3 regions of the Pseudarthrobacter sp. lyk4-40-TYG-27 genome follow, and region 1 is predicted to be linked to each of the others. Evidence: riboswitches for the same ligand, from Rfam matches in the RefSeq annotation. Region 1 holds a riboswitch; each other region holds the start of a gene.
What was found. Region 1 has a riboswitch for S-adenosylmethionine ahead of QRM96_RS16055 (DUF1737 domain-containing protein). Riboswitches for the same ligand answer to the same signal wherever they lie in the genome.
Positions count from the first base shown of each region.

Region 2: another riboswitch for S-adenosylmethionine. It lies ahead of QRM96_RS17550 (cobalamin-independent methionine synthase II family protein); the one in region 1 lies ahead of QRM96_RS16055 (DUF1737 domain-containing protein).
Region 3: another riboswitch for S-adenosylmethionine. It lies ahead of QRM96_RS13220 (aminotransferase class V-fold PLP-dependent enzyme); the one in region 1 lies ahead of QRM96_RS16055 (DUF1737 domain-containing protein).

Region 1 covers NZ_JARVSH010000008.1:100,648-104,853, forward strand. The annotation lists gene QRM96_RS16045 (O-succinylhomoserine sulfhydrylase) at 1-871, opposite strand, end outside; gene QRM96_RS16050 (rhodanese-like domain-containing protein) at 872-1,282, opposite strand; gene QRM96_RS16055 (DUF1737 domain-containing protein) at 1,279-1,542, opposite strand; SAM riboswitch class IV at 1,556-1,670, opposite strand; gene opgC (OpgC domain-containing protein) at 1,847-4,206, shown strand, end outside.
Region 2 covers NZ_JARVSH010000010.1:88,263-92,468, reverse strand. The annotation lists gene QRM96_RS17560 (DUF3151 domain-containing protein) at 1-391, shown strand, start outside; gene QRM96_RS17555 (uracil-DNA glycosylase family protein) at 474-1,106, opposite strand; gene QRM96_RS17550 (cobalamin-independent methionine synthase II family protein) at 1,318-2,526, opposite strand; SAM riboswitch class I at 2,539-2,643, opposite strand; gene QRM96_RS17545 (M14 family zinc carboxypeptidase) at 2,865-3,920, shown strand; gene QRM96_RS17540 (adenylosuccinate synthase) at 4,150-4,206, shown strand, end outside.
Region 3 covers NZ_JARVSH010000006.1:308,126-312,331, forward strand. The annotation lists gene rsgA (ribosome small subunit-dependent GTPase A) at 1-878, shown strand, start outside; gene hisN (histidinol-phosphatase) at 923-1,747, shown strand; SAM riboswitch class IV at 1,889-2,002, shown strand; gene QRM96_RS13220 (aminotransferase class V-fold PLP-dependent enzyme) at 2,040-3,458, shown strand; gene QRM96_RS13225 (class I SAM-dependent methyltransferase) at 3,551-4,206, shown strand, end outside.

The DNA.
Region 1 (4,206 bases):
ACTTCACCCAGCTCACGGCAGGCTGCTCCTCGAGCCATTCAGCGAGCCGCAGGGCGGTGGCCGAGGAGTGCCGGACGCGCAGGCTCATGGTTTCCAGGCCCTTGGTCAGGACCCAGGCGTTGAACGCCGAAAGCGCCGGACCTGTGTGGCGCATCAGCTGCTTCACCGGGCCGTCGATGAACTCCTTGGTGCCCAGGATGGCACCGCCCAGGACCCGGCCCTGCCCGTCGATGTGCTTGGTGCCGGAGTACACGATGACGTCCGCGCCCAGGTCCCCGCAGCGCTGCAGCAGGGGAGTGGCGAAGACATTGTCCGCAACTACCGTGGCGCCGGCGGCATGGGCCAGTTCGCTCACCGCGGCGATGTCCACGATTTCCTGCATCGGGTTGGACGGGGATTCGAAGAAGACGGCGGTGGTGGGCTTGGACAGGGCCTCGCGCCACTGGTCCAGGTCCGGGCCATCGACGAAGACCGTTTCCACTCCCCACCGCGGCAGGATCTCGTTCAGGATCACGAAGCATGACCCGAACAGTGAGCGGGCGGCCACCACGCGGTCACCGGCTGCAAGCAGCGCGCCCAGGGCCGTGAACACCGCGGACATGCCCGACGCCGTCGCGAAGCAGGCCTCGGTGCCTTCCAGCAGCCTGAGCCGTTCCTGGAAGGTGGCCACGGACGGGTTGCCGTAGCGCGAGTACACAAAGCGCTCGTCCTCGCCGGTGAAGGCGCGTTCGGCCGCGGCCGCGGATTCGTAAACGAACCCGGAATTCAGGAAGACGGCCTCTGAGGTTTCCTGGAAGTTGGTGCGGTCCAGCCCGCCGCGGACAGCCTGGGTGTCGGGGCTCCAGCCGGGGGCATCTTGATTGAAAGTCACTTAGTTCTTTCCGAGGTTGGTGGGCAGGCCGCGGTTCTTCCAGCCGTTGACGGTCCGTTCGCCGTAGCGGTCAGGTTCCCCCTCGAAGCCCTCCAGGACGTTGTAGGAAGTGAAGCCGGCCTGGGTGGCCGCCACGGCCGCGGCGATGGATCGCTGGCCCGAACGGCAAAGGAACACGAGCTCAGCGCCCGGGTCCTCAGGCGCCTGCTCCTTGAGGTCCTTCACGAAATCGGGGTTGGGGATGCCGCCGGGGAAGGTCCACTGGATGAAGAGCGGATCGTTGTCCGTTGCCTTGGTATCCGGAATGCCAATGTGGGCCCATTCGCCCTCGGTGCGGACGTCCACCAGGATGGCGCCCTGCTCCAGCTTGGCCCACGCTTCCTGCGGCGTCAGGTCTCCCGCGTAGCTCATGCGTGGCCCTCGCCGTCGAACTCGCCTTCCAGGTCGTCAACAGCCGTGGCCACCGCGGCGTCAGCCGACGCGATGGCGGCCGGGAGGACAACGGCCTGGGCCACGATGACGCTGCTGCCGTTGAAAGTGGCCGCCGGGCTGCCGTGCAGGACGTAACCGTCCGCAAGCGCAGCCGAGATCCGCTCACAGAAGGAGCGGTCGTCCGGGCCCGTAATCAGGCGGTAGGACAATTTTTCGTCAGGGGCGGGTGCGTCAGACACGACGGATCTCCTTCTTTCACGCTTGCAGCTCGAATCGGTCGATATGCCAAGTATTCACCTGAGGCACCCCGCCGCGAGAGGAGGGTTGCCGACCGGCCAGTCAGGGCTTAACACCGGTACTCATTACTCCCCAAAAACGTAACACCTGCGCCGCCAAGCCGCACGGCCGCCGTCGTCATGTTCCGTAATTGAGAGCCCGCGACCACCGCGTCACGGGAACGCGGCAGGGCGGCCGGGCCGATAAAGTTTCTACCGGGGGCGCCGCCCTGCCGTCACAGTGGGAGTACCGGGGGGTCTTGCCAGCATGCGAGCAGCAACATCGCACCACCAGGCCGGCCGTCGTCGTGCCCGTCACCGTTCCCCCGGGGCGTTCCTGGCCGCCGCCGTCGTCGTGCTCCTGGCGCTGCTGGCGCCCGCCGGTGCTGCGCAGGCGGCCTCCGCGGAACCGGACCAAGGCAAGCCGTGGCTGGGTGCCGTCCTTGAATGGGGCGAGGATACCGCCGCTGGATTCTCCGACCGGCTGGGTGCGAGCCCGGCCGTGTTTGGCCACGACATCGGCCTGCCGTTCCGCGACTCGGACCAGAACAACATCGAGGGGTTCCTGCAGCAGGCCTCGGCCAAGGGCGCCCACGCCATGCTCACCGTGAAGCCCACGGTGCCGCTGGACCAGATCGGCGCCTCCGAAGCGGAAGCCTTCGCCGGCAAGGTCCGCGACCTGGCCTCCGGGTTCAAGGGCCGGCTGTTGATCCGGTTTGCGCCGGACATGAACTCGAGCTGGGTGGCCTGGGGGCAGCAGCCGGCCGCCTACCGGGAGGCCTTCAAGGCGGTCGCGGCAGCGGTCAAAAAGGACGACGGCGGCCGGGCCGCCATGGTCTGGGCGCCGTACCTGGGCAAGGACTACCCCTTTGACCGGAGCAGGAATGCCCCGCAGCCTGGAAGTGACGGCTTCGCCCTCCTGGACACCAACGGCGACGGCGCCTGGAACGGCTCCGACGCCGCCTACGCCCCCTACTATCCGGGGGACGACGCCGTGGACTGGGTGGGCCTGACTGCCTACCATGACGACACTGCCGGCGCCGCTGCCGTTAACACCGTGCCGCGTGCCGGTGAACTCCAGGAGATGCTGACCGGCGCGGGCAGCGAGAACTTCTACAATGCCTACGCGGAGGTCCGCAGGAAGCCGCTACTGCTCCAGACGTCGGCGTTCTACAGCCCTGCCGCGGGCGGACCGCCGGAGGCGGATATCAAGACGGCCTGGTGGGACCAGGTGGTGGGTACCGCCACCTCGCCGGCTTTCGCCAGGACGGCGGCGGTGGTGTGGGACGAGCGCACCAGCACCCGGGATACCGGCGTGGCCAGCATCGACTGGCTGCTCACCGGAAATCCCGCCATCGCCAAAGCTGCGCTGGACCGGCTGAAGTCCTCTGCTGTGGTCACCGGGCCGGTCACCGATGTGGCCGCGGACGGATCGTATGTCCGGGCCAACACCCTGTCCGGGGCTGCGGTCTGGACCGTGGCCGTGGCGATGGCCATCCTCCTGGCGGCGCTGTGGCAGATTCCCCGCCGGGTCAACGCCGCCACCGCATGGAGCTACCAGGAGCCGGGAAACAGGGACTCGCGCGTGGATCTGCTGCGCGGGATGGCCATTGTCTTCGTGGTGGTCAACCACCTGGGCCTGGTCTCGCTGTTCCAGCTGCTCACCCAGGAGGCCGTGGGCTTCGTATCGGGTGCCGAACTCTTCGTGCTGTTCTCCGGCCTGGTGGTGGGCATGGTCTACGGGCCGAAGGCCAGGGAAGACTTCGGCAAGGTTGTGGACCTCACCTCCCGCCGGGCGGGGAAGCTCTATGTGACCGCGCTGTCGGTGCTGATCGGCGTCTTCCTCATCGCGCAGCTTCCGTTCTTCCACACCGACGCCTTGACCACGTTCGTGGACCAGGGGACCGGCGGGGCCGGGCATAACGGTGCCGGCCGGACGTACGACCTCTACGCCGGGATGTCGTCGCTGTTCCAGTTCCCGGTGCCGCCCCAGGTCCTGCCGGCCATCCTGCTGTTGCAGTTCGGGCCCTGGCAGTTCAACGTGATGGGCCTGTACGTGGTGCTGCTCCTGGCCAGCCCCTTGATCCTGGCCCTGTTGAACCGCGGAAAGGCCGTATGGGTCCTGGTGGTATCGCTGGCGGTGTACGCCGTGGGGGCCGGAACCAGGTTCCGGATTTTGCCGTCGCAGTTCGAGGACTCTTTTCCGCTGCTGGTGTGGCAGGTGCTGTTCGTGCTGGGGCTCGTGGTGGGATACCACCGGCGCAGCATTATCGCGTGGTTGTCGGCCCATGCCTGGGTGGTGGCCGCCTGTACTGTGGCTGCAGTCGCCCTGGCCTTCCTATCCTGGGGCAACCCCTACTTGGCCAACAACTACGACGTCCGGCTGGCGCTGATGCCGGACGCCACCTACCGGGCCATGTATGACGCCCTCTTTGGCCGGACCTACCTGGCTCCGGGCCGCCTGCTCAACGTCGTCTTGCTGGTGGTGGCGGCGTATGCGTTCCTCAGCGCCTACTGGAAACCGGTTGAGTGGGCGCTGGGCTGGTTCCTGATCCCGCTGGGCCGCGCAACGCTCTATGTCTTCATCATGCACGTGGTGCTGATCGCCGTCGTGGCCAACATCCCCGC
Region 2 (4,206 bases), on a different contig from region 1:
GGGACCTGAGCCCACGCTCCTGCCTGCCGAGACCGAGGTCAATGCGCAGCTGGAAGCCGGGCACGAGGCCCTGGACCTGGTGGAAAAGCACCCCACGTCCTCACTGTTGTGGGCGATCCTGGCTGAGGAAGCGTGGACCGAGGGCCGGACCATCGACTCCTACGCGTACGCCCGAGTGGGCTACCACCGCGGACTGGACGCGCTGCGCCGCAACGGTTGGCGCGGCGTCGGGCCCATCCCGTGGGAGCACGAGCCGAACCGCGGGTTCCTCCGTGCGCTTTACTCGCTGGGCAGGGCTTCGTCGGCTATTGGGGAAGCGGACGAGCCGGAGCGGATCGAGAAGTTCCTGAACGACTCCGATCCCGCGGCGAAGGCAGCCATCGAGGGCTAGATACGACTAATTACGACGACGGCAGGTCACCTTCCCAGCGAAGGTGACCTGCCGTCGTCGGTGGTTGAGCCGCGTCGAAACCCTAGGCCTGGTGGGCGATGCCGGTGCGTGCCATGGCATCGGCGTACGCCGTGTGCATGTCCGCGAGGAACTCCTCCTGGCGGGCCGGTGAACCGGCGAAGGCGCGGCCACTCAGGGAGCGGACCTTGTAGGTCTTGAGGCCGCGGCGCCACAGCAGCGGGACTTCGGTCTTCAGCAGCAGGTTGGCCAGGCGGTTTGCCTCCGTGCCGTGCGCCACGATCACGGAGGCGCGGGGGACCAGGGCGAGGAACTTCAGCAGCGGCTTCAAACCTGCCTGCACCTGGTCCGGGGTGAATTTTCCGTTGGCCTCCCCCGGGACGTGCCACGGGTGGACGTTCCAGGGCATCACGAATTCCGGGCGCAGGCCCAGCTTCCACTGGATGCCCAGCATGCGGGTCGCGGCGTCCTGGTCACCGGCAGTGATGAAACCGGACTGGTCCATCTCGCCAATATTGGAGTACAGGCTGATGATGCGGCATTCCTCAACATCGTGCATGGGGTCCACGTAGGGCACCACGGTTCCGGGCTTCGCTTCCTGCAGGGAATCGCACAGCTCGTTGACAGCGGCAACGCTGGGCTCGTAACGGCGGCTCATGAGCTGTTCGTGGAATGTTTCGGGGGCCAGTGCGGTCATGAAGGGCTGGTTCTCCTGCGGGGATTGATGTTGCGTCCACCGCCGAAAATGGGCGCACGGTGGCGCAGCTCATCAACGGTGGTTAGTTGGGGTGGGCCGATTCCGGGTCGGCCTTTGCCAGTTTACCAAGCCCGGAGAAACGAAACGCCGGTCCAGCGCACCTCATTCATGGCGCAGTGGACCGGCGGTCATTCCCGGAAGGGGCGGATAACTACCAGAGGCGCACGGTGGCGCGGCGGGCGCCCTCGCCAAGAGCCTCCAGCTTGGCGAATGCGATCTGCGGATGCACCCGGCCGCCCAGGCCGCAGTCGGTGGATGCGATGACGTTCTCGCGTCCCACCAGCTTGGCGAAGCGGACAATCCGGTCCGCCACCAGGTCCGGGTGCTCCACCACATTGGTGGCGTGGGAGACGACGCCGGGAATGATCACTTTGCCCTCAGGAAGGGTGGTGTCCTCCCAGACACGCCATTCGTGCTCGTGGCGGACATTGGCCGCCTCGAAGGAGTACGCGCCGGCGTTGACCTGCAGCACTGAGCCGATGATGTCGGCGAATGGGATGTCCGTAGTGTGCGGACCATGCCAGGAGCCCCAGCAAACGTGCAGCCGGACCTGTTCCTGCGGAAGGTCCCGCAAGGCCCAGTTGGTGGCCTCGACGCGCAGCTGGATGAACTTCAGGTAGTCCTCCAGGGACGGCTCCGGGTTGATCTGGTCCCAGCTCTCGGCCAGGGACGGATCGTCGAGCTGGACCGTCAGGCCGGCGTCGATGATGGCTTTGTATTCCTCGCGCATCGCATCGGCGCAGGCGTAGACGAGCTCCTCATCGTTCTTGTAGTACTCATTGGCGACGCGGGCGCAGGAACCGGGGGAGAGGGACGCCACGAATCCTTCGCTGAGGCCTGCCGCGGCGAGCCCGGTCTTCAGGTTCTTGATGTCCGAAGCCACCAGGTCATGGCCGGTATATGTCAGGGGCCCGGCGATCTTGGGTTGGGACACGCTCTTCCGGTGCGCCAAGATCCCGGAGGAGGGATCGCTGTACGCCTCATTGAACGCCTGCCGGTCCCGCCGGTCGGGGAAGGACGTCAGGACAACGTTTCCGGGGGACGACCGCCGGACTTCGGCTTCAGCCCACCGGTCCACGGTGGTCGGCTCCAGGCCGCCGAGCCGGGCGAAGGAGTAGTTCCACCAGGCCCCGTAGTCCACGGAGTTGGACATCGTATGCCCGTACTCGCCGTCGTTGGGGATATCGATGCCCAGGTCCTTCTGGCGCTGGACCACGCCCACAACGGAGTCTTCCAGGAGCTCCAGGAACGCCGGGGTGATCCCGTCGGATTCCTTTGCGGTGTTGGCTGCGATGAGTTCATCGGTGCGAGGCAGGGACCCGGCGTGGGTGGCGCGAATATGGTCGGTGTTGAGGGGCATGCTGGAATCTTCCTTCCATCGGTCCTGGCAGTAGCACCTTCGGCCGGCAGCTTTCCTGCCGGACCGTGGTTGCTGCGGCGTCATTGAGCCAGGTCTCTCAGCCGCTCCGGATGGTCCACTCTTACCTAAATCCATGAACCGCCCGTGGGCAAATGCGGTTCAGAATACGGCGGATCAGTGTTGGGCGGTGGCGCTCCCCGGCAATAGCCCAACCCGTTCCCAGGTTTTGTCCAGTCTATTGACAGCTTTCGTCAAGCTTGGTTGGCTGTCTGTCACGGGCCGTAATGGGGAACATGGCGGCTGAACGCACCCGATGCACTCGAAAGAGGTAACGCACTGTGACGAAATCTTTGAGGACCCTTGCCGTATCCGGCGCGCTGGCGCTGGCCGTCTTCGCCGGGTCCGCCCCGATGGCCCACGCAGTTGGCGAAGGCCCGAACTACGGCGGCAACGGCCAGATCACCACCAGCAAGCTGGCTACGTACAGTCAGATGGTCTCCTTCCTGAAGGACCAGGACGCCAAGCAACCGGCCATGGAGCTGGAAGTGATCGGCCAGACGGTCAAGGGCCGCGATATCCACCTGGTCAAATACATCTCTGACCCGGCCAAGCCCACCATCCTCTACCTGACCCAGCAGCATGGCAACGAACAGCTCACCACCGAGGGCGCCATGGAATTCGTCAAGCACCTGGGCACGGGCAAGTCGTCCGGCATCCTGGACGGCGTCAATATCCTGATCGTGCCCATGCTCAATGCCGACGGCGCCATGGGGGACGTGAATTTTTCCTTGGACGACTACCTCGCCAAAGGCGACCGCCACCTGACGCGTTACAACGCAGAGGGCGTGGACCTGAACCGGGACCACGTGGCCAAGGTCCAGCCGGAGACCCAGGCGCTGCACAGCAACGTGATGCGCAAGTACCGCGTCGATTACATGATCGACCTGCACCACCAGGGCACCCGCGCTGAACGCGACGGCAAGCTGGTGTCCGGGTCAATCCTGTACCCCACCACCCCGAACGCCGATCCCGCCGTTGTCGAGAAATCCAAGCGGCTTGGTGCCGTGGTTTTCAACAACGTGGACTCCACCGGCTGGGGCCACCTGGGCAAGTACCAGGGCGGCAGTGCGGAGACCATCAGCCGCAACGGCATCTCCGTGGAATACGGCATTGCCACCCTGCTTTTCGAGATGCGCGGCATGTCGGACCACTACTTGGACGGCTACGCGCTGGGGCAGCGGAGCAACGGCTACCTGATCAAGCAGACGGTCACCACCCTGACCTCCACCGCCGCGGCGATCGCGGACGGTTCCATTGCCGACGCCGACACCTCCTTCTGGGACACTCTCGCCGAACAGACGTCCCGGCCGGCCGGGGAAGCCGAGGACGAGTAAGGGACCAGGCCCGCCGCAGTCCCTTGCGGGGCCGCGGCGGGCCCATCGAGTGGACAAAGTGCCTGATCCGCTAAACTTGGGTGGTAAGAGCCCCGGAACTCTTGCATCGCTGAGCCGCCCCGCGGTCCGGCGATGGCCGGTCTGTTCGGGGCATTCTCATGAACGGCGCTGCGCAGGTCCGCTCCCCGCGGCCGGACCCGGGCAGCCCGAACGAATGGGGGAGGATCCCATGCCAGCAATTGTGATCGTAGGAGCCCAGTGGGGCGACGAAGGAAAAGGCAAGGCC
Region 3 (4,206 bases), on a different contig from region 1:
TCGTCTCCCTGGTGGGGGATGTCTCCGGAGCCCCGGACACGCTGGCCCGGCTGGTGAGAATTCAGGACCGCCGCACCCTGCTTCGCCGCAGTGCCGACGATACCGACCCCGTGGAGCGCGCCGTGGTGGCCAACGCGGACCAGCTGGTCATCGTCGTGGCGGCCGCCAACCCCGAGCCCCGCACAGGCTTCATTGACCGCGCCCTGGTGGCGGCCTACGACGCCGGGATCGCGCCGATCCTGCTGGTGACCAAGGCCGACGTCAAGGATCCCGCCGAGCTCCTCTCCAATTACACGCACCTGGACTTCCCCGTCATCATCAGCAAGACCGCCGACGCACAGGCCTCCGGGATCGACGCGCGGTCCGACGACGGCCTCTCCGCCCGGCTGGACAGCGCTGCGGTGGCCGCCCTCCGCGCACACCTCGACGGCACCGTCACCGTGATGCTGGGGCATTCCGGGGTGGGCAAATCCACTATGGTGAACGCACTCACGGGCGCCGAGCGCGCCACCGGCGGCGTCAACGCCGTCACCGGGCGCGGCCGGCACACGTCGTCGTCGGCACTGGCACTTCGGCTCGCGGACGCGCCGCCCGGCAGCTGGATCATCGACACCCCGGGGATCCGGTCCTTTGGCCTGGCGCACGTGGACCCGGACAGGATCCTGCGCTCGTTCCCGGATCTCTCCCCGGGCATCGAAAACTGCGAGCGGGGCTGCAAGCACACGGCAACGGCGGTCAACTGCGGGCTGGACGAGTGGGTGGACGGCGGACACGCCGGCCCTACCGGCGCCGCCCGCCTGGCGTCCCTGCGGCGGCTGCTCGGCGCCGATCCAAGGATGGAAGCACAGGAAACGAAGGAGCTTGGCAGCGTCAACTGACGCGTTCTCCCGGCAGAAACGCCCGCAGACGGTAGTTTGGAACCATGATCCAACCCGCTTCGAGTTACAACGATGACCTGCGCCTGGCCCACGTCCTGGCCGACTCCGTGGACGACCAGACGATGAGCCGGTTCAAGGCCCTGGACCTCCACGTCGAGACCAAGCCGGACCTGACGCCGGTCACCGACGCCGACAAGGCGGCCGAGGAGGCCATCCGAGGCCAACTCTCCCGCTCCCGGCCCCGCGATGCCGTTCTGGGTGAGGAATTCGGCAGCACCGGCCACGGCTCGCGGCGCTGGATCATCGATCCCATCGACGGGACCAAGAACTTCGTCCGCGGCGTCCCGGTCTGGGCCACGCTGATCGCCCTGGTGGACGAGGGCGAGCCGGTGGTGGGCGTCGTCAGCGCTCCGGCACTGGGCAAGCGCTGGTGGGCTGCCAAAGGCATGGGCGCGTACATGGGCAGGTCCCTGGCCGCCGCCACCCGGCTTCGGGTTTCCAACGTCTCAAACCTGGCCGACGCCTCCCTCTCCTATTCCAGCCTGGGCGGCTGGAAGGAACGCGGAAACCTTGACGACTTCCTCGGCCTGACGGAAGACGTGTGGCGGACCCGGGCGTACGGAGACTTCTGGTCCTACTGCATGGTGGCGGAAGGCTCGGTGGATATCGCCTGCGAACCCGAACTGAACCTGTACGACATGGCCGCCCTGGTACCGATCGTGGTGGAGGCCGGCGGCCGCTTCACGTCCCTCGAAGGCGAGGATGGCCCGTTCGGCGGCAATGCCCTGGCCACGAACTCGATCCTGCATTCAGAGGTGCTGCACCGGCTGAACCCGGACCTCGACGACCTGCTCCAGCAGTCGCCCTAGCGGCACAATAATCGAACAATACGACGCCGGACGCCTCCTTGAGGGGGCGTCCGCGGCCGTTTCTTCGGCAGGGCGTAACAAAAGCCTTAACAATTGCCGCGGCTTTAGTCCTGCCCATTCCATGTTCTACGCTTTTATCCAGGTCACGAGTGCCAGCGCAAAACCCCGGTTTGCTGGCCGGCAACCCTCCATTCGCGGTGGGGTGCCCCGGGTGACGACCAGGCCGGTCCGGAGCGGATACGGCAAGCGCGGATTCCACTGTGCCGGAGTCCTGTATCCAAGTGAGGTCTCTGTGACAACTGCCACCGTCTCCCCCCTTTCCGCCACCGCCAACGCCGCCGCGGCGGATCCGCGACAGGCCGTCGCCGGCCGGCCCCTCGCCGCGGTCACCGGCGCCGAGATCCAGGCGCCGCTGATCTCCGGCGGCCACGTCCGCTACGCAAACCTCGACTACGGCGCCTCCGCACCGGCGCTGTCAGTGGTGTCCGCGTACCTGAACGAGATCCTCCCGTACTACGCGAGTGTCCACCGGGGCGCCGGCTACGCATCCCAGATCAGCACCTCAGTGTACGAAAACGCACGCAACATTGTCCGCGACTTCGTGGGAGGGCGCCCCGGCGATTCGGTCGTCTTCACCCGCAACACCACCGACTCCCTGAACCTGCTGGCCGGCTGCCTGCCGCTGGCGGACGGCCGCCCCGCCGGAGATGTCCTTTACCTGGACATCGAACACCACGCCAACCTCCTGCCCTGGCAGGGCGTCCCGCACCGCAGCATTGTCGCCGCGGACACCATCAGCGGCACTTTGGAGGCAGTCCGCACCGAACTTGAGCAGGGCGGGGTCAGCCTGCTGGCCGTCACCGGCGCTTCCAACGTCACCGGCGAGATCCTCCCCATCCGGGCCTTGGCCGCGCTGGCGCACCAGTACGGCGCACGGATCGTGGTGGACGCCGCCCAGCTTGCGCCGCATCGCCGGGTGGACATCAGCACGGACGACGTCGACTACCTTGCGTTCTCCGGGCACAAGCTCTACGCGCCGTTCGGCGCAGGCGTCCTGGTGGGACGTGCTGACTGGCTGGACGCCGGTGTCCCGCACCTGGCCGGGGGCGGTGCCGTCAAGGAAGCAAGGCTCGACGGCGTCAGCTGGGCCACCGGCCCGGCCCGCCATGAGGGGGGATCGCCCAACGTCCTGGGAGCCGCCACGCTGGCCCGCGCCACCCAGGTGATCGCGGAACTGGACCAGGAACGCTGGCACGCCCACGAGTCCGCCATCCGCTCCTTCCTGGTGGAGGGCCTCCAGGGCATCGACGGCGTCACCGTCCACCAGATCTTCAAGGACACCAATCCGGAAACGGACACCATCGGCGTGGTCAATTTCTCGGTTGCAGGCTACGACGCCGGGCTGGTGGCCGCCTACCTCTCGGCGGAGCACGGCGTGGGCCTGCGGGACGGACGCTTCTGCGCCCACCCGCTGCTGAAACGCCTGGGCCTGCCCAACGGATCACTCCGGGCGAGCTTCGGCGTCGGATCCCGGCTGGAGGATGCCGAACGCCTTCTTGCCGGCATCCGCGCACTGCGCAGCAACGGACTGGGCTGGGACTACGTGGTTGACGCAGGCCGTTGGGTGCCCGCCAACGACTCCCGCACCTACCCGCACTGGGCACCCAACACCCCGGGCACGGCCGGCGCGGCCCCCTGTATCGACGACTAGGGCTCCTCCCGCTCCTGCTCCCCCACCACATGTCCAAAGGGGGTGCGGTAAATTCGAGGGGCATCAACAGTCGGAATTGAAGGAGTCCACGCGTGGTTCGGGGTGGCCCCAAGCTTGATCACGGGCGCCGGCGGGAACTTGGCGGCAGTTTCCGCGACGGCGGACGGCACTACCAGCGCGTCAGGCCGGGCTACCCCGCGGAGTCAGCCCGGTGGCTGGTCCCGGCGCAGGCCCGTGACGCACTCGATGTCGGGGCCGGTACCGGGAAGTTTACGGCCCTGCTGCTGGAGCTTGGCCTGGAGGTAACCGCCATCGACCCTTCCACGGACATGCTCGCCCAACTCTCGGCACACTGCCCTGCTGCCACGGCCATGGCGGGGACCGCGGAGGCGACGGGGCTGGCCGAAGCCTCCTTCGACGTCGTCACCGTGGCGCAGGCCTGGCACTGGTGCGACGCGCTGCCTGCAAGCACCGAACTTGCCCGCGTCCTGCGCCCGCACGGAACGCTCGGACTCATCTGGAACCAACTGGATACCTCGGTGCCGTGGGTGCACAGGCTCTCCAGGATCATGCACGCCGGCGATGTGTACCGCCCGGGCCACAAGCCGGTGGTGGGGCCCGAATTCACCGGGCTCGAAGGGCATGTCACACACTGGCAGGACAAGGTGACCACCACGGACCTGATGGAACTCACCAAGTCCCGGAGCTATTACCTGCGCGCCGGCGAGTCAACCAGGGCCAAGGTCCT